One region of the Streptomyces sp. NPDC017993 genome, then DNA from elsewhere that is predicted to be linked to it. Evidence: riboswitches for the same ligand, from Rfam matches in the RefSeq annotation. Region 1 holds a riboswitch; each other region holds the start of a gene.
The links. Region 1 has a riboswitch for thiamine pyrophosphate ahead of ACH4FH_RS19915 (thiamine ABC transporter substrate binding subunit). Riboswitches for the same ligand answer to the same signal wherever they lie in the genome.

Region 1 (6,755 bases):
CACGCTGCTGGTGCGCCTGCTCGGCAGCCGGGCCGCGATCCTCGCCGGCCTCCTCTCCGGCCTGGGCTTCGGCGCCCTCGGCGTCGGCGTCCGGGTGCTGAACGGCGTGGATCCCTTCGAGCTGTCCTCGCTCCTCGCGGATCCGGCCCTCTACACGATCCTCGTCGCGGGCATCGGCGGGATGTATCTGCACACCGTCGCCCTGCAGATCGGTTCGGTCAACGGCGCCACCGCCGCGCTGGTGGTCGGCGAAACCGTGGTGCCGGGCATCCTGGGTGTGCTGTGGCTGGGGGACTCCTCCCGCCCGGGCTTCGCCTGGGTCGCCGTCCTCGGCTTCCTGGTGGCGGTGGCCGGTGCCGTCGCGGTCGCCTGGTTCGGGGAGCCGGAGGCCGATCCCGGTGCGGTGAGCGGGGACGAATCGGCGGGGCAGGCCGCGGGGACAGCTGGGAGCGATTCGTCGCAGGACGACGGGCCGGCACCGGCAGCGGTGGCCGGCGACGGCGCGGAGGCGAGGTCCGGGCAGGAGGGTCGCCCCGCCCCCTCATTGGCCGGCGACCGGACCGGCTCCGCGTAAGGAACGCACCGAGGAGGAGCCGGGCCCGAGCCGGCGCGAACCGGCTCCCTCCCGCTCCGCTCCCCTACTCCGCCGAGGCGTCCAGCACCACGACATCCTCCGCGGCGAAGGCGACGCCCACCCGCTCCCCGCTCTCCGGCGCGTCCCGGAGCGCGCACGCCGCCTCCAGCGAGGGCGCGCCGGCCGGCTGGAGCAGCAGGGCGACATGGGTGCCGCGGAATGTACGGGCCGTGACCGTGCAGGTCAGGCCCTCCTCGGCGGGAGTCAGCCGCACCCCGGCCGGGCGGACGAGAAGGCGGCACGGGCCGTCCGGGGTACCGTCCGGGACCGGCACCTTGCCCCAGGGTGTGGCGGCGGCCTCGCCCTGCACCGTCGCATCGACCACGTTGTCGAAGCCGAGGAAGCGGGCGACGAAGGCGGTTGCGGGCCGCTGCCAGACCTCCAGCGGGGTGCCGGTCTGCGCGATGCGCCCGTCCTGCATCACCACGACCCGGTCGGCGAGCGCGAACGCCTCGCCCTGGTCGTGCGTGACGGCGAGCACGGTCGTCCCCAACTCCTTGAAGAGCCGCCGCAGTTCGACGACCAGGCGCTCACGCAGCCCGCGGTCGAGCTGCCCGAGCGGCTCGTCGAGCATCAGCAGCCGGGGGCGCGGGGCGAGCGCGCGGGCCAAAGCGACGCGCTGCTGTTCACCGCCGGACAGCGAGGCCACGGCGCGCCGCTGGGCGCCCGGCAGCCCGACGAGGTCGAGCAGTTCGGCGACCGTACGCTCCTGGTCGGCCCGCGAGGCACGCCGCATCCGCAGCCCGAAGGCGACATTGCCGGCGACGTCACGCTGCGGGAAGAGCTGGTGGTCCTGGAACATCATGCCGACCCCGCGCCGGTGCGTGGGCACTCCCGCCTGGTCCCGCCCCTCCAGCAACACCCGCCCCGCGTCGGCCTGTTGCAGTCCCGCGACGACCCGCAGCAGAGTGGACTTCCCGCTGCCGCTCGGCCCCAGGACACACACGATCTCGTGGGCGGAGACGTCCAGATCCACCGCGTTCAGCGCGGGCCGCTCACCGGAGGTGTCGAACCGGACGGTCACCCCGCCCAGTTGCAGCAACTCCCGACCTGCGGCCAGGTCCTGTGCGGTCATCTAGAACTCCCCGGTGTGGTCGATGGGGGTTCCCCCGGCCGGGCCCGTGCGGGGCCGGGGGCGGAGGCGGAGGCGCTCCAGGGCCAGCAGGGCGCAGGCGCACACCACCATCAAGATGGTCGACAGGGCCATCGCCTGCCCGTAGTTCTGCTCGCCGGCCCGCCCCAGCAGCCGGGCGACGGCCACCGGCAGGGTCGGCTGGTCCGGCCGCGCGATGAAGACCGTGGCCCCGAACTCGCCGAGCGATACGGCGAAGGCGAAGCCGGCGGCGATCAGCAGCGCCCGCCGCACCATCGGCAGGTCCACCTCGCGCCACACCCGCCAGGGTGAGGCGCCGAGCACCGCGGCCGCCTCCCGCAGCCGGCCGTCCACCGCCCGCAGTACGGGCAGCATCGTCCGGACCACGAACGGCACCCCGACCAGCGCCTGGGCGAGCGGCACCAGCCACCACGAGGAGCGCAGGTCGAGCGGCGGCCTGTCGAGCGTGATCAGGAATCCGAAGCCGACGGTCACCGCCGAGACCCCTAGCGGCAGCATCAGCAGCGCGTCGAACCCGCGGACGAGCCGGCCGGCCGTGGGGACCTTGCCCGCCGCACGGCCGCGCGATGCGGGGAGGGTGAGTGCGGCCGCCGCCAGACCGCCGACCACCAGCGCGATCAACGTCGCGACGGCCGCGTAGGCGAGGGAGTTCCAGAGCGCTTCGAGGGGGGGGACAGCGAAGGTGCTGTCGGCGGTCGCGGCCGATCCCAGCGTCTCGTAGAAGACCGCGCTGTAGCCGTCCGGCCCGGCGAACGAGCGCTCCGCGAGGACCAGCAGCGGAGCGATGAGCAGGACGGCGATGACGGCGAGCGTGCTCCACAGCAGCGCCCACTGGCCGGCGCCGCGCGGCCGGCGCGCGGTCTGCGACGCGTCGACGAGCCGCAGGGCGGACTCCCGGCGGCGCACCGTCCAGGCGTGCAGCGACAGCAGGCCCAGGACCGCGGTGAACTGGATCATGGTGAGGACCGCGGCGGTCGGCAGGTCCAGGAAGTCGGCGGTCTGCCGGTAGATCTCCACCTCCAGCGTGGAGAAGGTGGGCCCGCCCAGGATCTGCACCACCCCGAAGGAGGTGAAGGTGAAGAGGAAGACCATCAGCGCGGCGGCCGCGACGGCCGGCCCCAGCGCGGGCAGCGTCACCCGCCGCCAGGCCGCGAACCGTCCGGCGCCCAGCACCCGGGCGGCCTCTTCCTGACGGGGGTCGAGCTGCCCCCACAGGCCGCCGACGGTCCGTACGACCACCGCGTAGTTGAAGAAGACGTGCGCCAGCAGGATCGCCCACACCGAGGTGTCCAGCCGTACGCCCCACAGGTCGTCCAGCAGGCCGCCGCGCCCGACCAGGGCGAGGAAGGCCGAGCCGACGACCACGGTCGGCAGCACGAACGGCACCATCACGACGGCCCGCAGCAGCTGTTTGCCGGGGAAGTCGAAGCGCGCGAAGACATACGCGCCGGGCAGCGCGATCAGCAGCGTCAGCGCGGTGGAGGCGGCCGCCTGCCAGACGGTGAACCACAGGACGTGCAGCAGGTCCGGATCGCCGAGCACCTCACCGATCCGGGAGAGCTGCCACTGCCCGCCGTCCTTCAGCCCCCGTCCGACGATCGAGACGACGGGGTAGGCGAAGAACAGCGCGAAGAAGGCGAGCGGCAGGGCCATCAGGCCGAGCCGCACCGCCGTTCCCCGCGCGGTGTTCCCGCGCCGGCCACGGGCTACTTCAGTACGAGCGAGGACCACTGCTTGATCCACTGTTCGCGGTTCTCGGTGATCTTCTCCGGGGCGAGCGTCGCCGGCTTGTCGATCGTCGCGCCGTACTTGGTGAACAGCTCCGGCAGCTCGGCGTCCTTGCGGGCCGGGTTGACGAACATCTGCAGCGGCACGTCCTCCTGGAACTGCTTGCTCAGCAGGAAGTCCAGCAGCGCCTTGCCGCCCTTCTCGTTCTTCGCACCCTTGAGCAGGCCGCCGAATTCGACCTGGCGGAAGCAGGTGCCGGTCGCGACGCCGGTCGGCGCCTGCTCGGGCTGCGGCTTCTTGCCGAGGACCTCGGCCGGCGGGCTGGACGCGTAGGAGACCACCAGCGGCTTGTCGCCCTTGCCCTTGGCGGCGGCCGAGCCCGTGAACCGCTCGTAGTACGCCTGCTCCCAGCCGTCGACGACCTCGACGCCGTTGGCCTTGAGCTTCTTCCAGTAGTCCTGCCAGCCGTCGGCGCCGTACTTCGCGATGGTGCCGAGCTGGAAGGCGAGGCCCGGCGAGGACGTCGCGGCGTTCTCCGTCAGGAGCAGCCCCTTGTACTCGGGCTTGATCAGATCGTCGAAGCTCTTCGGCGGCGCGATCTTGTGCTTCTCGAAGTAGGCGCGGTCGTAGTTGACGCAGATGTCGCCGTAGTCGAGGGGGGTGACGCGGTGCTCGGCCTTGTCGAGCTGGAGCTCGCCCGGGACGCTGTCCAGGCCCTTGGCCTTGTACGGGCTGAAGATGCCCTCGTCCAGGCCACGCGAGAGCAGGGTGTTGTCGATGCCGAAGAACACATCGCCCTGCGGGTTGTCCTTGGACAGGATCGCCTGGTTGACGGCCTTCCCGGCATCGCCGCCCTTGAGCATCTTGACCTTGTAGCCGCTCTCCTTCTCGAACGCGGCGAGCACCGACTTCGACACGTTGAAGGAGTCGTGGCTGACGAGCGTCACGGTCTTGGCGTCCGCGGCGCTCCCGCTGCCGCCGTCCGAGCCGCCGCATCCGGCGAGGACGGTCATACCGACCGCGGCGGCGAGCGCGGTCGCGATGACCTTGCTGGTGGTGCTCACTGATTTCCTCCTGGCTGGCCAGGAAGAGACGCGGCCCCGCCCGGAGCCCACCGCAGAAGACGTCGCAGGACGTACGGCGGACGGACCGGGGCGGGGCGCAACAGCATGAGTGACGACCGAACTTCCTACCCGGAATGACCCGGGCGAGGTTCAAGGGTCTGCGGGCACCGTATGACTACGACGCGACCGCACTCTCAGCGCTGTGGCGCTCCCCTGTCGGAATGTGCATTTGTTCGATCACACGGTACCAGCGAGCGGTCAGCGTTCCGAGGCCGCGAGCTGTCCGCAGGCCCCGTCGATCTCCTGACCACGGGTGTCCCGCACGGTCACCGGGACGCCGTGCGCCTCGATGGCCTGGACGAACGCCCGCTCGTCCTCGGGCCGCGAGGCGGTCCACTTCGAGCCGGGCGTCGGGTTCAGCGGGATCAGGTTGACATGGACGCGCTTGCCCTTGAGCAGCCGTCCCAGCAGGTCACCGCGCCACGCCTGGTCATTGATGTCCCGGATCAGCGCGTACTCGATGGAGATACGACGCCCGGACTTCTCCGCGTACTCCCAGGCCGCGTCCAGCACCTCGCGGACCTTCCAGCGGGTGTTGACGGGCACCAGCTCGTCCCGCAGCTCGTCGTCCGGGGCGTGCAGCGACACCGCGAGCCGGCACTTGAACCCCTCGTCGGCGAACCGCAGCATCGCCGGCACCAGGCCGACGGTGGAAACGGTGATACCCCGCTGGGACAGGCCCAGCCCGTCCGGCTCGGGGTCCGTCAGCCGCCGGACGGCGCCGACCACCCGCTTGTAGTTGGCCAGCGGCTCGCCCATCCCCATGAAGACGATGTTCGACAGCCGCGCCGGCCCGCCCGGCACCTCGCCGTCCCGCAGCGCCCGCATCCCGTCGACGATCTGGTGCACGATCTCGGCGGTCGAGAGGTTGCGGTCCAGCCCCGCCTGGCCGGTGGCGCAGAACGGGCAGTTCATGCCGCAGCCGGCCTGCGAGGAGATGCACATGGTGACCCGGTCCGGGTAGCGCATCAGCACGGACTCGACGAGCGTGCCGTCGTGCAGCTTCCACAGCGTCTTGCGGGTGGTGTCGTCGTCGCACGAGATGTGCCGCACCACGTTCATCAGGTCGGGCAGCAGCTCGGCCGCCAGCTTCTCGCGCGCCGCCGCCGGAATGTCGGTCCACTGCGCCGGGTCGTGCGCATAACGGGCGAAGTAGTGCTGCGACAGCTGCTTGGCGCGAAACGGCTTCTCACCGATCGCGGCAACCGCCTCACGGCGCTCGACAGGTTCAAGATCGGCAAGGTGCCGCGGCGGCTTCTTGGCCCCGCGCGGCGCGACAAAGGTGAGTTCTCCGGGTGCAGGCATGGTCCGTCCAGTGTGGCAGATCGTCTCGCTCCGGCCCGGGCCGGAGCGAGGTGGGTCCGGTCACCCCGTGAGGCCCTCTGCCGCCGGTGGCCGACCTCGCACGGCCCAGGGACGGCCCGGGACGCCATCCGTCGCCGTGAGGTGCTGCTGCCGCCCCCAGGGCCTCGGCCGCCGCGGATCACCTCTCGTGAGGCAGTGGGACGACGGGGGAAGTCGCCCTAGCCTCTCGATCATGCGCATCAATGAGATCGAACCGTGGCTCCGCAAGCATGGTGCGGAGGTACAGCCCACGTTTCTGCCCACTCAGTTCCATGCGTACCTCAGCACGCTGCCATGGGCAGGTAGTGGCATCGACTGGCGAGACCTGCCACACCGCTCACTGGGACTGGACGACGTCTCGGACGAAGCCGTAGTGGACTGGGCTCGCCGGACACCCATCGCTCTGCACAGCCACTCGCTGATCATCGACTCCGCCTCCGAGCCCGGCGTGCTGTGCCGCTTCGAGGACGCCATGCGGGATTTCGAGCTGCTGTCGAACCGCCCCGAGCTCTACATCTGCGGCGTCGATCGGGTGGACGGCGAGGTACAGCCGGCCTTCGACCACTTCATCGAGCGGCGTTCCTTCATGACCCTCATTGCTCGAATCTGAGACCAGCCGCAGCAGCGATGGGATGTACTGCTGCCTTGCGACAGGCAGGAACCCGAAGACACCTACCGGTTGGGCTAGCCCGCCCTCTTGGCCTGAACGTCTGCGGCTGTCAGGGCCTGGCCACCGACTGCCCATTCGCCGCTGGGTGTTTCGGTGATCGCGACATGCGTCACCGGTCGCATTGCCTCGCCTTCGATGGCG
Region 2 (6,755 bases), on a different contig from region 1:
TCGGCCGCCTCCATGCCCTTGTCGCGCAGCTGGACGATGTCCACGCCGGAGGACAGCACCGCGTCCAGGAACTGCGGGAGGTCGCCCTGCCGCTTGCGGGCGTCCGTGCACAGATACAGCCGGGCGTCGGCCAGGGCCTGTCGTGCGGTGTCCATCGGGCGGCTTCCCCCAGGTCGGTGGCGTACGGGCCGGACGGTCCGGCCCGTACGCCCCTCAGATGCGGATGCGGTTACGGATGCTGGTGTGTTTGCTGTTGTGCGCGCGCTCGCGCCGGGTGCGTCAGACGGCGAGCGCCTGAGCGCGGCGCTTCACCTCCGTGCCGCGATTCTCGCGCAGCGCCTGCGCGGGGGTGCCGGGCAGGCTCTCGTCAGGCGTGAAGAGCCACTCCAGCATCTCCTCGTCGGCGAAGCCGTCGTCGCGCAGGAGGGTCAGGGTCCCGACCAGACCCTTGATGATCTTGCCGTCCTTGATGAAATCGGCCGGCACGTGCAGTGCCCTGTTCTCGCCGCGGCGCACCGCGATCAGCTGGCCCTCCTTGACCAGCTGCCGGACGCGCGTCACCTCGACGCCGAACGCCTCGGCGATGTCGGGGAGGGTGAGCCAGGCGGGGACGAGTCCATCGATGTTTGCGTCAATCTCGGTCACAGGACAAGCGTGCCACCTCGCACTGACAGCCGGTAGCCGGGCATCGCCATCGGGGGCCCACGGCACACCGGTGGGTGAGCCGCGCGGGCCCTCGGTGGGGCCCGGTGCCGGCGGCGCGGCGCCCGGCGGGCGCCCCGGCCCGCCCCCTACCGGACCGCCGACTTCAGCGATACGGACGCGACGGCCGCCCGGACGCGGTCCAGCTTCGCGCCGCGCTCGATGAGCTTGCGCCCCTGGGCGAGGTCCCGGGGCCGCCCCACGGCCAGCAGCGCCACCAGGGTGTCCTCGCGCAGCCACAGCACCGTCCAGGCGGCGCCGGTCGGGTCGCCGCGCCAGACCAGGGTGTCGGCGACCGGGTGGTGGCCCGCGTACTGCACGAAACGGCCGAACTGCTCGGACCAGAAGTACGGGACCGGGTCGTAGGCCAGGCCCGGCGCGGCACCGCGGGCGATGTTCTCGGCGACCGTCCGCGGCCCCTGGAGGGCGTTGTCCCAGTGGTGGATCAGCAGCCGGCGGCCGTAGCGGGCGGACGGGAACGACGCGCAGTCGCCGACCGCGTACACGTCGGGTGCGGAGGTGCGCAGCCACTCGTCGGCATGCACGGAACCGTCCTTGGGGGACAGCTCGATTCCCGAGCCGCCCAGCCAGCCGGTCGCCGGCCTGGCGCCGATCCCGACCACCACCGCGTCGGCGGGCAGCGTCGTGCCGTCCGCGAGCTCGACCGCGCCCGGCCGCACGGAGTCGACCGGTACGCCGGTGCGCAGCTCGGCTCCCGCCTCGGTGTACCAGCCGGTCATGTGGGCGGCGACCTCGGCGGGCAGCGCACCGGCCAGCGGGCGGTCGGACGCCTCGACGACGGTGACCGCGCAGCCGGACTCGCGTGCCGCGGTCGCGAACTCGGCGCCGATCCAGCCGGCCCCGACGACGACGATGCGCTGCCGGGCGGCCAGCACCGGCCGCAGCCGCTCCGCGTCGTCGAGGGTGCGCAGCAGATGGACGCCGGGCTGCGATTCGCCGCCAGGCAGGTGGATCGGATCGGCGCCGGTGGCGATCACGGCGTAGTCATAGGGGACGGGCCCGTCGGCCGTCTCGACGACGTGGGCGTCCGGCACCAGACCGGTGACCGGCCGGCTGAGCTGCAGATCGATGCCGAGCGCGGGGAAGTCGACGTCGAAGGTGGAGCCGTCGGCCTTGCCGAGCAGCACCGCCTTGGACAGCGGGGGCCGGTCGTAGGGCTGGTGGGGCTCGTCGCCGAGCAGCGTGACGGCGCCGCGCCAACCCTGTTCGCGCAGCGCGACCGCGGTCTGCACACCCGCGATTCCCGCGCCGACGATCACCACGCGCGGCGTGCGGTCAGGGGCCTGGGAAGACTTGCTCTGCTGGCTCACGCGATCACTCTAGGACGGCGGGTCGCGCCGCTCGCAGCAGCGCGCAAGGAGATCTCTGACACAGCGTCACCGGCGGTCACGCCGGAACGCCGGCCCGCCGACGGCCCGGGGCGCTCCCTTACGACGCGTCGCGGACGCGTATTAGGGTGACGGGTACACGCACTCGCGGGAGCCCGGACGCACCGGGCTGAGAGGGAGGCTGGCCGGCCTCCGACCGTACGAACCTGATCCGGGTCATGCCGGCGAAGGGAGGGGCTGGACGCCCATGCATCCACCTGCCACACCATCGGCCGCTGCGACCACGCACCCCGATGTCCTCGTCATCGGGGGCGGCATCATCGGACTCGTCACCGCCTGGCGGGCGGCCGGCCGCGGGCTGCGCGCCGCCGTGGCCGACCCCGCGCCCGGCGGCGGGGCGGCCCGGGTCGCGGCGGGCATGCTCGCCGCCGTCACCGAGCTGCACTACGGCGAGCAGACCCTGCTCGGGCTCAACCTCGCCTCCGCGGAACGCTATCCGCGCTTCGCGGCGGAGCTGGAGGAGTCCAGCGGACAGCAGGTCGGCTACCGCAGGTGCGGCACCCTCGCCGTCGCCCTGGACGCCGACGACCGCGCCCACCTGCGCGAGCTCCACGCCCTGCAGACCCGCTCGGGCCTGGATTCACAGTGGCTGACGGGGCGCGAGTGCCGTCGCCTGGAGCCGATGCTCGCACCCGGCGTACGCGGCGGGCTGCGGGTGGACGGCGATCACCAGGTGGATCCGCGCCGGCTGGCGAGCGCCCTGCTGATCGCCTGCGAACGCGCGGGGGTGACCTTCCACCGCAGCTGGGCGGAGCGCCTGACGGTCCACGGCGACCGGGCGACCGGGGCCGAGCTCGCCGACGGCACACGGCTGTCGGCCGGCCAGGTCGTGCTGGCCGGGGGCAGCTACAGCGGGCGGCTGGCCGGTGTCCCCGAGGACGTGCTGCCGCCGGTGCGCCCGGTCAAGGGCCAGGTGCTGCGGCTGCGTATGCCGGAGCCACCGCGCGGCGGCTCCCCCTTGCTGTCGCGCACCGTACGGGCGGTCGTCCGCGGCGGCCCCCTTTACCTGGTGCCCCGGGAGGACGGGGAGCTGGTCGTCGGCGCCACCAGCGAGGAGCTGGGCTGGGACACCACCGTCACCGCCGGCGGGGTCTACGAGCTGCTGCGGGACGCGCACGAGCTGGTCCCCGGCATCACCGAGCTGCCGCTCGTCGAGACCTGCGCGGGGCTGCGCCCGACCTCGCCGGACAACGCGCCGATGCTGGGCCCGACCGCGCTGCCCGGCCTCCATCTGGCCACCGGCCACTTCCGCAACGGGGTCCTGCTGACCCCGGTCACCGGCGACGCGATGGCCGAGGTACTGGCCACCGGAAGCCTCCCGGAAGAGGCCCGCCCCTTCTCCCCCGCGCGCTTCTCCGCCACCGCCGGCTCGCGGCCGGAAAGCGCCCGCGCCCCACAGGAGCAGCCCGTATGAGCGCCCCGACCGTGTCCGTGTCCGTCAACGGCGAATCCCGCGACGTCCCCGCCGGCCTCACCCTGGACCGGCTCGTCGCGACCCTGTCCAAGGCGCCCGCCGGGGTGGCCGCCGCGGTCAACGAGACCGTGGTGCCACGCACCCGCTGGCCCCTCACCCCGCTCGGCGACGGCGACCGCGTCGAGGTGCTCACCGCGGTCCAGGGAGGCTGATCCGCACCGATGGCCGATGATCTTCTCACCATCGCCGGGACCGCGTTCCGATCCCGTCTGATCATGGGAACGGGTGGCGCGCCCAGCCTCGACGTCCTGGAGCGCGCGCTGCTCGCCTCCGGTACGGAGCTGACGACGGTCGCCATGCGGCGCCTGGACCCGACCGTGCAGGGCTCGGTGCTGTCCGTGCTGGAACGGCACGGCATCCAGGTGCTGCCGAACACCGCGGGCTGCTTCACCGCGGGCGAGGCGGTGCTCACCGCCCGGCTCGCCCGGGAGGCGCTCGGCACGGACTGGGTCAAGCTGGAGGTCGTCGCCGACGAGCGCACCCTCCTGCCCGACCCGATCGAGCTGCTGGACGCCGCCGAGACGCTGGTGGACGACGGTTTCACGGTGCTGCCGTACACCAACGACGATCCGGTGCTGGCCCGCAAGCTGGAGGAGGTGGGGTGCGCCGCGATCATGCCGCTCGGCTCCCCCATCGGCTCCGGCCTGGGCATCCGCAATCCGCACAACTTCCAGCTGATCACCGAGCGGGCCGGCGTCCCCGTCGTGCTGGACGCCGGTGCCGGCACCGCCTCCGATGCCGCGCTCGCCATGGAGCTGGGCTGCGCGGCGGTGATGCTGGCGTCGGCGGTGACCCGGGCCCAGGAACCGGAGCTGATGGCGGACGCCATGCGGCACGCGGTCGAGGCTGGCCGGCTGGCGCACCGCGCGGGCCGGATCCCGCGCCGGCACTTCGCGCACGCGTCCTCGCCCACCGAGGGCGTGGCGGAGCTGGACCCGGAGCGGCCTGCGTTCTGACCCGGCGGGCGGGCCCGCCGCTCGCGGGCTCCGACCCCGGAGCGGCGGTCCGTGGCCGGTGCTCCTGTCACCGTTCGGCTGCAGTACGCCCCGGGTGACCGCCGCGGCGTTCGACGTGTCGGTGGTTCCTCGTAGACTTCTCTGCCGTGGATACCACCCTTCAGGACCCGCTCGTGGGCCAGCTGCTCGACGGCCGCTACCGCGTCCAGGCGCGCATCGCCGCCGGCGGTATGGCCACCGTCTACCGGGCGGTGGACACCCGGCTCGACCGCGTGCTGGCGCTGAAGGTCATGCACCCGACCCTCGCGACGGACCAGGCGTTCGTCGAGCGCTTCATCCGCGAGGCCAAGTCGGTCGCGCGCCTGTCCCACCCGAATGTGGTGGGCGTCTTCGACCAGGGCGCGGACGGCACCTACGTCTATCTGGCGATGGAGTACGTCGCCGGCTGCACCCTGCGCGACGTCCTGCGTGAGCGGGGCGCCCTGCAGCCGCGGGCCGCGCTGGACATTCTGGAGCCGATCCTCGCCGCCCTGGGCGCCGCGCACCGCGCCGGCCTGGTCCACCGCGACATGAAGCCGGAGAACGTCCTCATCGGCGACGACGGCCGGGTCAAGGTCGCCGACTTCGGCCTGGTGCGCACCGTCGACACCCACACCACCTCCACCGGCGCGATCCTGGGAACCGTCTCCTACCTCGCCCCCGAGCAGATCGACAGCGGCACGGCCGACGCCCGGGTCGATGTCTACGCCTGCGGCGTGGTGCTCTACGAGATGCTGACCGGCGGCAAGCCGCACACCGGCGGTTCCGCGGCGCAGGTCCTCTACCAGCATCTGCACGAGGACGTACCACCGCCCTCGCAGGCCGTTCCCGGCCTGGCCGGGCAGCTCGACGAGCTGGTCGCGCTGGCCACCGCCCGCGATCCGCAGCAGCGCCCCCAGGACGCGGTGGCGATGCTGTCCCGCTCGCAGGCGGTCCGTGCCGGGCTGACCGACGAGCAGCTGGACGCGGTGCCGCCGCAGGCGAAGGCGGTCGCGGACGGCGCCGGCTCGGAGCGTACGGACGTGCTGCCGCGGCCCGGCGGCGTACAGCTGCCGCTGCCCGGTGCCACCGGGGAGGCGGAGCTGAACCGCACCAGCCGGCTCGAGGTGCCACCGGCGGACGCCGCGCCGCCCACCGACCGCACCACTCGGCTGCGCCGGGCGTCCGCGCCGGCGCCGCGCGGCGGGCTGTTGCAGCGGCGCAGGTTCGCCACCATCGTCGCGGCCGTGCTGCTGCTCCTCGGGGTGGGCACGGGCGTCTGGTACATCAATTCCGGCCAGTTCACGACCGTCCCCGCGGTGCTGGACATGCCGCAGTCCAAGGCCGAGAAGACGCTCCGCGACGAGGGGCTCGGCGTGAAGGTGTCGCGCGGCTACAGCGCGAACGTCCAGCGCGGCCATGTCATGGCGACGGACCCGGCCAACGGCAAGCGGATCCGGGGCAACGGCACGGTCACCCTCACCGTCTCCCGCGGCCCCGAGATCGTCTCGATCCCGGACCTGTCGGGCACACCGGTCGCCGACGCCAAGCGCCGGCTGCGCGACCTCGGCCTGACGCCGGGCACCGAGACCCGGGGGTTCAGCGACGAGGTCGCCAGGGGCTCGGTGATCCGTACGGACCCGGCCGCGGGCAGCAAGCGGCGGCCCGACACGGCCGTCGCGCTCACGATCAGCCGGGGCGCCGAGGTGGAGATGCCCGATGTGGTCGGCGACGACCGGGCCGACGCGCAGGAGACGCTGCGCGAGGCCGGACTCCGGGTGAAGTTCGCGGCGGCGCCGGTCCACTCCGAGGAGGACAAGGGCACCATCGCCCGGCAGTCGACGGCCGAGGGCGAAAGCCTGGGCGAGGGCGAGACGGTCACCCTCACGGTCTCCAAGGGGCCCGAGATGATCACCGTGCCGGATGTCACCGGCAAGGACGTCGAGGACGCCAGGCGGGAGCTGCGGGCCCTGGGGTTCGCGGTCGAGGTGAAGAAGCCGTTGCTGTTCCCTCAGGACACGGTCGACTCCCAGTCGGTCGAGGCCGGGGAGCAGGCCCCCAAGGGCGACACGATCACCATCAGGCTCAAGGGCGCGCTGTAGCGCCGGTCCGTGCAAGCGTGGTCGCCGGTCCGGGCCCCGGACCGGCGACCTGCGGCCGCGGCGGACCTGGCACCCTGGGAAGGTGAGCACTCCC
Region 3 (6,755 bases), on a different contig from region 1:
TGAGCAGTTGGCAGCCCTCAACGAGTCGATGCATGGACGCTCACCCTCAGAGGTCCAGGTTCTCTGCGGAGCTGCCGGCGACCTCTTCCAGCTAGCCGGAGAACTGGCCTTCGACAACAACCGCTACGCAGACGCAGCAGCGTCCTACACACTCGCCGCATCAGCTAGCAAAGACTCAGGGTCGTTCGACCTCTGGGCATGCGCACTCGTCCGGCATGCATACGTCGATGTGTACGAGCACCGGTATAGAGAAGCCGCCGGAATTCTGTCGGCCGCCGAGAGGGTCGCCAAGCGCGGCGATAGCTCCCTGTCGACACGCCACTGGGTCGCCTCTGTACAGGCCGTGGCCCATGCCGGCCTTGGCGACTTGAATGGCTGCGAACGCGCTCTAGACGAAGCAGACAAGGTGCAGGAGCTTGCTGGCCCAGGCCACAACGGCGGGTGGTTGCGCTTTGACGGATCGCGGCTAGCAGAGGACCGCGGGGCGCGCTACGTGCAGCTTGGACGGCTCGACCTCGCCGAGAAGGCTCTGCAGAGCGCCCTTAAGCAAGAAGCCCTCGCTGAAGGCCAGTCGTTCCGACGCCGAGGCGCCGTGCTTACCGACCTCGCTGCGATCGGAGCAAAGCGGCGTGACCTTGAGCAAGTAGTCACGTTCGGCGGCCAGGCCGTACAACTCGCCAGGGAATCTTCCTCCGGCTACGTCGCCCGTAGACTCCGGGACCTGCGAGCCGAATTTGGCCCCTTGGTCCGCGATGGGCGCGTGGCCGAGCTGGGAGCCGAGATCGACGCACTGAGCACTGTGCGAGGAGAGGGGTAGAACATGTCACAGACCGAGGGCGCCCGGCTGTTCCGGGAAACGTGGATCGCTGGCGTACGCGAGCACTTCCCCGGCGAGCCGAAGGCCGGCTATGTCACTCCCTGGGAGGACACCCCCGACTGGGAACGCCAGGCTGCGGCTGCCGTATACGAGCAGGTCCGACAGTTTCTCGAAGTGAGCGCGGGCCACGCGTCGAGACTGACACGCGAGCAAAAGGGCCGGTTCGTCGCGACGTGCTGGACAGCCCAAATGTTCAAGCACTTCGAGGACCCGAAGCCCGGCTACGTCGCCGACTGGCCCGAGCTGCCGGACTGGCAGAAGGAAACCGACTCCGACATCTTCGAGGCCATCGACAAGTCCTTGGGCTGACGGTCTGACGTCAACCTTGAGCACGCACGAGGCTGACGCCATAGTGCTTTGACCGGCAACGTTTGCCGGGTTGGCGGTGCATGGCGCCAGGACCGCTCGGATGCGGGTGAGCGTAAGGGCCGCTGGCCGCGATCGGCGGAGGCTGAGTCCGGGGATCGCCCAACTATGCGGGCGAACGAGGAATCGCTGCGGCATGTGATCCATCAGTTCAACGAGATCGGCCTAGCTTGCCTGGCCGGTCGGTGGGCTGGGACGTCTCTGAAGGCGATTCCTGCGGTAGGTGCAGGGGCTCGCCACCGGATCGGATGATCTTCCGCGCACAACCTATTGCGTGATCGGGCGAATGCATAGCGTGTTCACCGGGTGGGGTCGAGGGACCCCACGAAAGGGAGCACATCAATGACGCCGAAATCCACCGACATCACACCTGCGGAGAAGAGCTACTGGGTCCGCTGGCTGCCGAACGCTCTACCCGCCGCCGGCTACGTCACCCTGAAGAACTCCTCCGACCAGAGCTTCGACGTCACCAAGATCAAGAGCCCCGACTACAAGGACATCTCGATCTATCAGACCGTCGTCGACAGCGAGAGCTCGAAGATGGTCAAGGTCGACAAGTTCACCATCCCCGCCAAGGGCGAGTTCGCGCTCGTACCGGGCAAGTACCACATCATGTTCCAGAAGCCGACTCACCTGATCACCCCGGGCGACAACGCCCGCGTCATCTTCTTCCTGAGCGACGGCAAGGTCTTCAAAATGCGGATGCCCGTCCGTACCTCCCCCGAGCTGTACTGACCCGCCGACGCCACCAGGAGACCCCAACATGACCGCATACCACCTCGACCTCGGCAACAACCACGCCGAAGCGCTCGACTCCGTCACCAAGCTCACCCTCATCAACAACGACCTCGATATCGACGCCTTCCTCACCTCCAACCCCAACGCCCCCGTACCCCTGTGGGGCAACGTGGTCCTCACCCGCGGCGACGTCCGCCACCCGGCCACCACCACCTGGGTCGAGGACGTCGAGAACACCGACACCCACCAGGACGTCGTCCTCATCGCCGGAGACCCCGCCAACCCCGCCTCCCGCCGCATCCGCCTCACCGACGCCTGGGCCAGCGCCAGTTACCACCTCGACGAGGACGACGACCCCGACGCCTTCCTCATCAGCTTCGCCGACATCACGATCGAGAAGTAACAGCGCAGCGGACCAAGTGTCCGCAGAAGGACCCGGCCAGACGGGCACGTGGCGCGGTGGCCGCCGTCGTTCTCTCGATCACGGTGAGAAGGGGCCTGCCTCCTCACTCAGGCGTCCCCGAGCACATATGCCCGGGGACGCTGAGACGTCAGAAGATCAGTCAGCAATAGGCAGGTAGACCCTGTTGCCCGATGCCGCGAACTCCTTCGACTTGGCGAGCATCCCCGCTTGAACCTCATCATCGCTGGTCACAGCGAGATCAGGGGCAAATTGCTCTGTGATGCTTCTACTAATCTTCATGGAGCAGAACTTCGGGCCGCACATCGAGCAGAAGTGGGCCGTCTTCGCCGGCTCCGCGGGCAGCGTCTGGTCGTGGAAGGACCGGGCGGTGTCCGGGTCGAGGGCCAGGTTGAACTGGTCCTCCCAGCGGAATTCGAAGCGGGCGTCGGACAGCGCGTCGTCCCATTCCTGGGCGCCGGGGTGGCCCTTGGCGAGGTCCGCCGCGTGAGCCGCGATCTTGTAGGTGATGACGCCGGTCTTGACGTCGTCGCGGTCCGGTAGGCCCAGGTGCTCCTTGGGCGTGACGTAGCAGAGCATCGCGGTGCCCCACCAGGCGATCATCGCGGCGCCGATACCGGAGGTGATGTGGTCGTAGGCAGGCGCGATGTCGGTGGTCAGCGGGCCGAGCGTGTAGAACGGCGCCTCTTCGCAGATCTCCTGCTGGAGGTCGATGTTCTCCTTGATCTTGTGCATCGGGACGTGTCCCGGGCCTTCGATCATCGTCTGGACGCCGTGCCGCTTGGCGATGGTGTTCAGCTCGCCGAGGGTGCGCAGCTCGGCGAACTGCGCCTCGTCGTTGGCGTCCGCGATGGAGCCGGGACGCAGGCCGTCACCGAGGGAGTAGGTGACGTCGTAGGAGGCGAGGATCTCGCAGAGTTCCTCGAAGTGGGTGTAGAGGAAGGACTCCTGGTGGTGCGCCAGGCACCAGGCGGCCATGATCGATCCGCCGCGCGAGACGATGCCGGTCTTGCGGCGGGCCGTGAGGGGCACGTAACGGAGCAGCACACCGGCATGCACCGTCATGTAGTCGACGCCCTGTTCGGCCTGCTCGATGACGGTGTCCTTGTAGATCTCCCAGGTCAGCTCCTCGGCCTTGCCGTCGACCTTCTCCAGTGCCTGGTAGAGGGGAACGGTGCCGATGGGGACGGGGGAGTTGCGCAGCACCCACTCGCGGGTGGTGTGGATGTTGCGGCCGGTGGACAGGTCCATGACCGTGTCGGCGCCCCACTTGGTAGCCCAGGTCATCTTGTCCACCTCCTCCTCGATCGAGGAGGTGACGGCGGAGTTGCCGATGTTGGCGTTCACCTTCACCAGGAAGTTCTTGCCGATGATCATCGGCTCGATCTCCGGGTGGTTGATGTTGACCGGCAGCACCGCACGGCCGGCCGCGATCTCGTCGCGGACGAACTCCGGCGTGACGTTCTCGCGGACGGCGACGTACTCCATCTCCGCGGTGATCTCGCCGCGCTGCGCGTACGCGAGCTGGGTGACCGCCGCGCCGTCCCGGCCGCGGCGCGGCTGCCGGGGCCGGCCGGGGAAGACCGCGTCGAGGTTCTTGAGGCCGCCGCGCGGCGAGGTGTGCTTGAGGCCGTCGTCCTCGGGCCGCAGCGGACGGCCCGCGTACTCCTCGGTGTCACCGCGGGCGATGATCCAGTTCTCCCGCAGCGGCGCGAGGCCGCGTCGGACGTCGGTTTCGATATTGGGGTCGGTGTACGGCCCTGACGTGTCGTAGAGCGTCACGTCCTTGCCGTTGGTGAGGTGCACCTTCCGGACCGGGACCCGAAGGTCGGGCCGCGAACCGGAGACATAGCCCTTGTGCCAGCCGATCGTCGGCTCGGCGCCGTCGCCGGAAAGGCCACCGGCACCGTTTTCGGGCGTGCGTGCATCCTGCAGAGTCATGTAGACCCAACTCCCTACGCCGGCATTACCCGGTAACAGGTTCGGCGGTCGACGCAGCGATCTTCCGTGGGTTGCGTCCCGGCGTCTGCCGGACGTCCCGCGGAGGTCAGCGCCCTCTCAGCCCGGTGCTCCGAGCTCCCGCGATTGCAAAGTGCCACCACGGTAGCGGCCGATGTGGCGTGGTGGCCAGGGGGCCCCTGCGTTCTTGCGATGATCGGGCGGTGAGCAGCCAGGAGCCCCATACGCATAGCCACGCGCACGGCCACGCGCCTGCCGCGCCCGTATCCCGCCATCTGCGGAAGGTCATCGCGGCCGTTCTGATCCCGTTCGCCGCCGCGGTGGTCGTCGGTCTGGCCGTGCTCTGGCCGGGCGGCGCACCGGCGCACAAGCCGTCCGGTGTGGGCTTCGACCAGCCCACGGAGCAGGCGACGGTGCTCAAGGTGGACAAGGTGAACTGCGCCGATGTCAACGCCGAGCAGCAGCCGCAGCCCACGCCACCGCCGGGGCAGCAACCGGGCGGAGGATCGACGACCGGCAAGGACTGCGACCAGGTGACGATCAAGGTCACCACCGGCGAGAACGCCGGGCGGACCTTCCAGACGGTGGTGACGCCGGACGCCTCGCGGCACTACACGACCGGGCAGGACGTGGTGGTCGCGTACTCCCCCAACGCGCCCAAGGACCTGCAGTACTCGGTCAGCGACGTCGACCGGAGCTTCCCGATGTGGGTGCTGGCCGGGATCTTCGCGCTCGCGGTGGTGGCCGTGGGACGCCTGCGCGGAGTGCTCGCGCTGGTGGCGCTGCTGGCGAGCTTCGGCGTGCTGACGCTGTTCATCCTCCCGGCCATCCTGCAGGGCTCCAATCCGCTGGTGGTGGCGGTGGTCGGGGGCAGCGCGATCATGCTGATCGCGCTGTACATGTGCCATGGGCTGACGGCCAGAACATCGGTGGCAGTGCTCGGGACGCTCGCCTCACTGCTGCTGATCGGCCTGCTCGGGTCGGTGTTCATCGGCTGGGCACTGCTGACCGGCAACACCGACGACACCACCGGACTGGTGCACGGCCTGTACCCGGACATCGAGATCCGGGGCCTGCTGCTGGCGGGGATCATCATTGGTTCGCTGGGTGTGCTCGACGATGTGACGGTGACCCAGACCGCCGCGGTCTGGGAGCTGAAGGAGGCGAATCCGTCGGCGGGTTGGCGCACGCTCTACAGCGCGGCGATGCGCATCGGACGGGATCACATCGCGTCCGTCGTCAACACCCTGGTGCTGGCCTACGCGGGCGCCGCCTTGCCTTTGCTTTTGCTGTTCTCGATCGCACAGAGCGACGTGGGGACCGTCGCCACGAGCGAGGTGGTGGCGGAGGAGATCGTGCGCACGCTGGTAGGCAGCATCGGGCTGGTCGCCTCGGTGCCGCTGACGACGCTGCTCGCGGCGATGGTCGTCTCCGCGGACCGCAAGGGGCACAGCGCGGCAGCACCGGGCGCCGAACCGGATGCCGGCTCCTCCGCGCCAGGGGCTGCCGACGGCTTCGGGGCGCGGCAGAGCGCCGCGCGGGGCCGGTCCGGACGGCGCGGGTCGCGGGGCAGGCGACGAAAGCAGTGAGAGGGCCGGCACGGCCCGGTCGCCGGGGAAGTGCGGTCGGCGTGGTCGGCGGGGCATGACCGACTGGGCCGGCCCTTCGGGGGTCAGCCGGCCGGCGCCTCCGTGAGGATCCGGTCCAGTACGGCCTCCAGCGTGTCGAAGACCTCTTCCTTGCCGAGCGGTACCAGCCGGTCCGTGCGGTCCAGGAAGGCGACCAGCGGGGGCGCGCTGACCCGGAACAGAGCCTTCTCGGCGCCGACCTGGAGACTGATGAAGATGTCGCTGAGGTGCTCCGCGGAGGACGGTTCGATGCGCACATCGCCCTCACCGGACGGCCGGCTCAGCCCGTCCAGAAGCAGTTCGCGGCTGAAAGCCCATGTCACGGGCACATCGCCGGGGAGATCGAAGGTGAGCCGGACGGCGTACGGATCGGCGCTGTCGAAGTCCAGCTCCACCGGGATCCGGAACGCGAGCTCCTCCGAGACGAGGAAGCTCATGATCACTTCTGCCTGAACTGTGTCGGTCATCAACCACTGCCCCGCACTTGATCGGAGATGGCCGGGAATCGTCCCCCGAAGCCCTATTGACGCCATCGTCTGTCACGTGCAAGCAGATCACAAGGAGTGAGTTTTCAGATACTGATAGAGAAGGCGAGTGTCGTTAGTGTCGCCTCCGCCATTTTCCGTAGTCGGTTCGTCACGTTACGCAATCGATGCAGCTCGGCCACGGGAAGGGAAACAGCCAAGGCGGCAGCGGCAGCGCCGACCTGGATGGGGATCGCCGCGCAGACGGTGCCCAGGGCATATTCCTGATGCTCGAAAGCGAC

Region 2: another riboswitch for thiamine pyrophosphate. It lies ahead of thiO (glycine oxidase ThiO); the one in region 1 lies ahead of ACH4FH_RS19915 (thiamine ABC transporter substrate binding subunit).
Region 3: another riboswitch for thiamine pyrophosphate. It lies ahead of thiC (phosphomethylpyrimidine synthase ThiC); the one in region 1 lies ahead of ACH4FH_RS19915 (thiamine ABC transporter substrate binding subunit).

Annotation. Positions count from the first base shown of each region.
Region 1 is NZ_JBIRGO010000010.1:95,314-102,068, forward strand. Features, by position in the region: gene ACH4FH_RS19900 (hypothetical protein) at 1-574, shown strand, start outside; gene ACH4FH_RS19905 (ABC transporter ATP-binding protein) at 639-1,709, opposite strand; gene ACH4FH_RS19910 (ABC transporter permease) at 1,710-3,416, opposite strand; gene ACH4FH_RS19915 (thiamine ABC transporter substrate binding subunit) at 3,455-4,540, opposite strand; TPP riboswitch at 4,645-4,765, opposite strand; gene rlmN (23S rRNA (adenine(2503)-C(2))-methyltransferase RlmN) at 4,799-5,905, opposite strand; gene ACH4FH_RS19925 (hypothetical protein) at 6,138-6,554, shown strand; gene ACH4FH_RS19930 (4-oxalocrotonate tautomerase family protein) at 6,629-6,755, opposite strand, start outside.
Region 2 is NZ_JBIRGO010000007.1:43,413-50,167, reverse strand. Features, by position in the region: gene thiE (thiamine phosphate synthase) at 1-155, opposite strand, end outside; gene ACH4FH_RS14375 (Rv2175c family DNA-binding protein) at 280-645, opposite strand; gene ACH4FH_RS14370 (NAD(P)/FAD-dependent oxidoreductase) at 792-2,033, opposite strand; TPP riboswitch at 2,189-2,301, shown strand; gene thiO (glycine oxidase ThiO) at 2,299-3,525, shown strand; gene thiS (sulfur carrier protein ThiS) at 3,522-3,737, shown strand; gene ACH4FH_RS14355 (thiazole synthase) at 3,747-4,541, shown strand; gene pknB (Stk1 family PASTA domain-containing Ser/Thr kinase) at 4,688-6,661, shown strand; gene ACH4FH_RS14345 (deoxyribonuclease IV) at 6,744-6,755, shown strand, end outside.
Region 3 is NZ_JBIRGO010000002.1:193,137-199,891, forward strand. Features, by position in the region: gene ACH4FH_RS03900 (helix-turn-helix transcriptional regulator) at 1-817, shown strand, start outside; gene ACH4FH_RS03905 (hypothetical protein) at 821-1,186, shown strand; gene ACH4FH_RS03910 (copper chaperone PCu(A)C) at 1,586-1,978, shown strand; gene ACH4FH_RS03915 (hypothetical protein) at 2,007-2,384, shown strand; gene thiC (phosphomethylpyrimidine synthase ThiC) at 2,541-4,343, opposite strand; TPP riboswitch at 4,338-4,495, opposite strand; gene ACH4FH_RS03925 (YibE/F family protein) at 4,565-5,950, shown strand; gene ACH4FH_RS03930 (SsgA family sporulation/cell division regulator) at 6,034-6,456, opposite strand; gene ACH4FH_RS03935 (IclR family transcriptional regulator) at 6,561-6,755, opposite strand, start outside.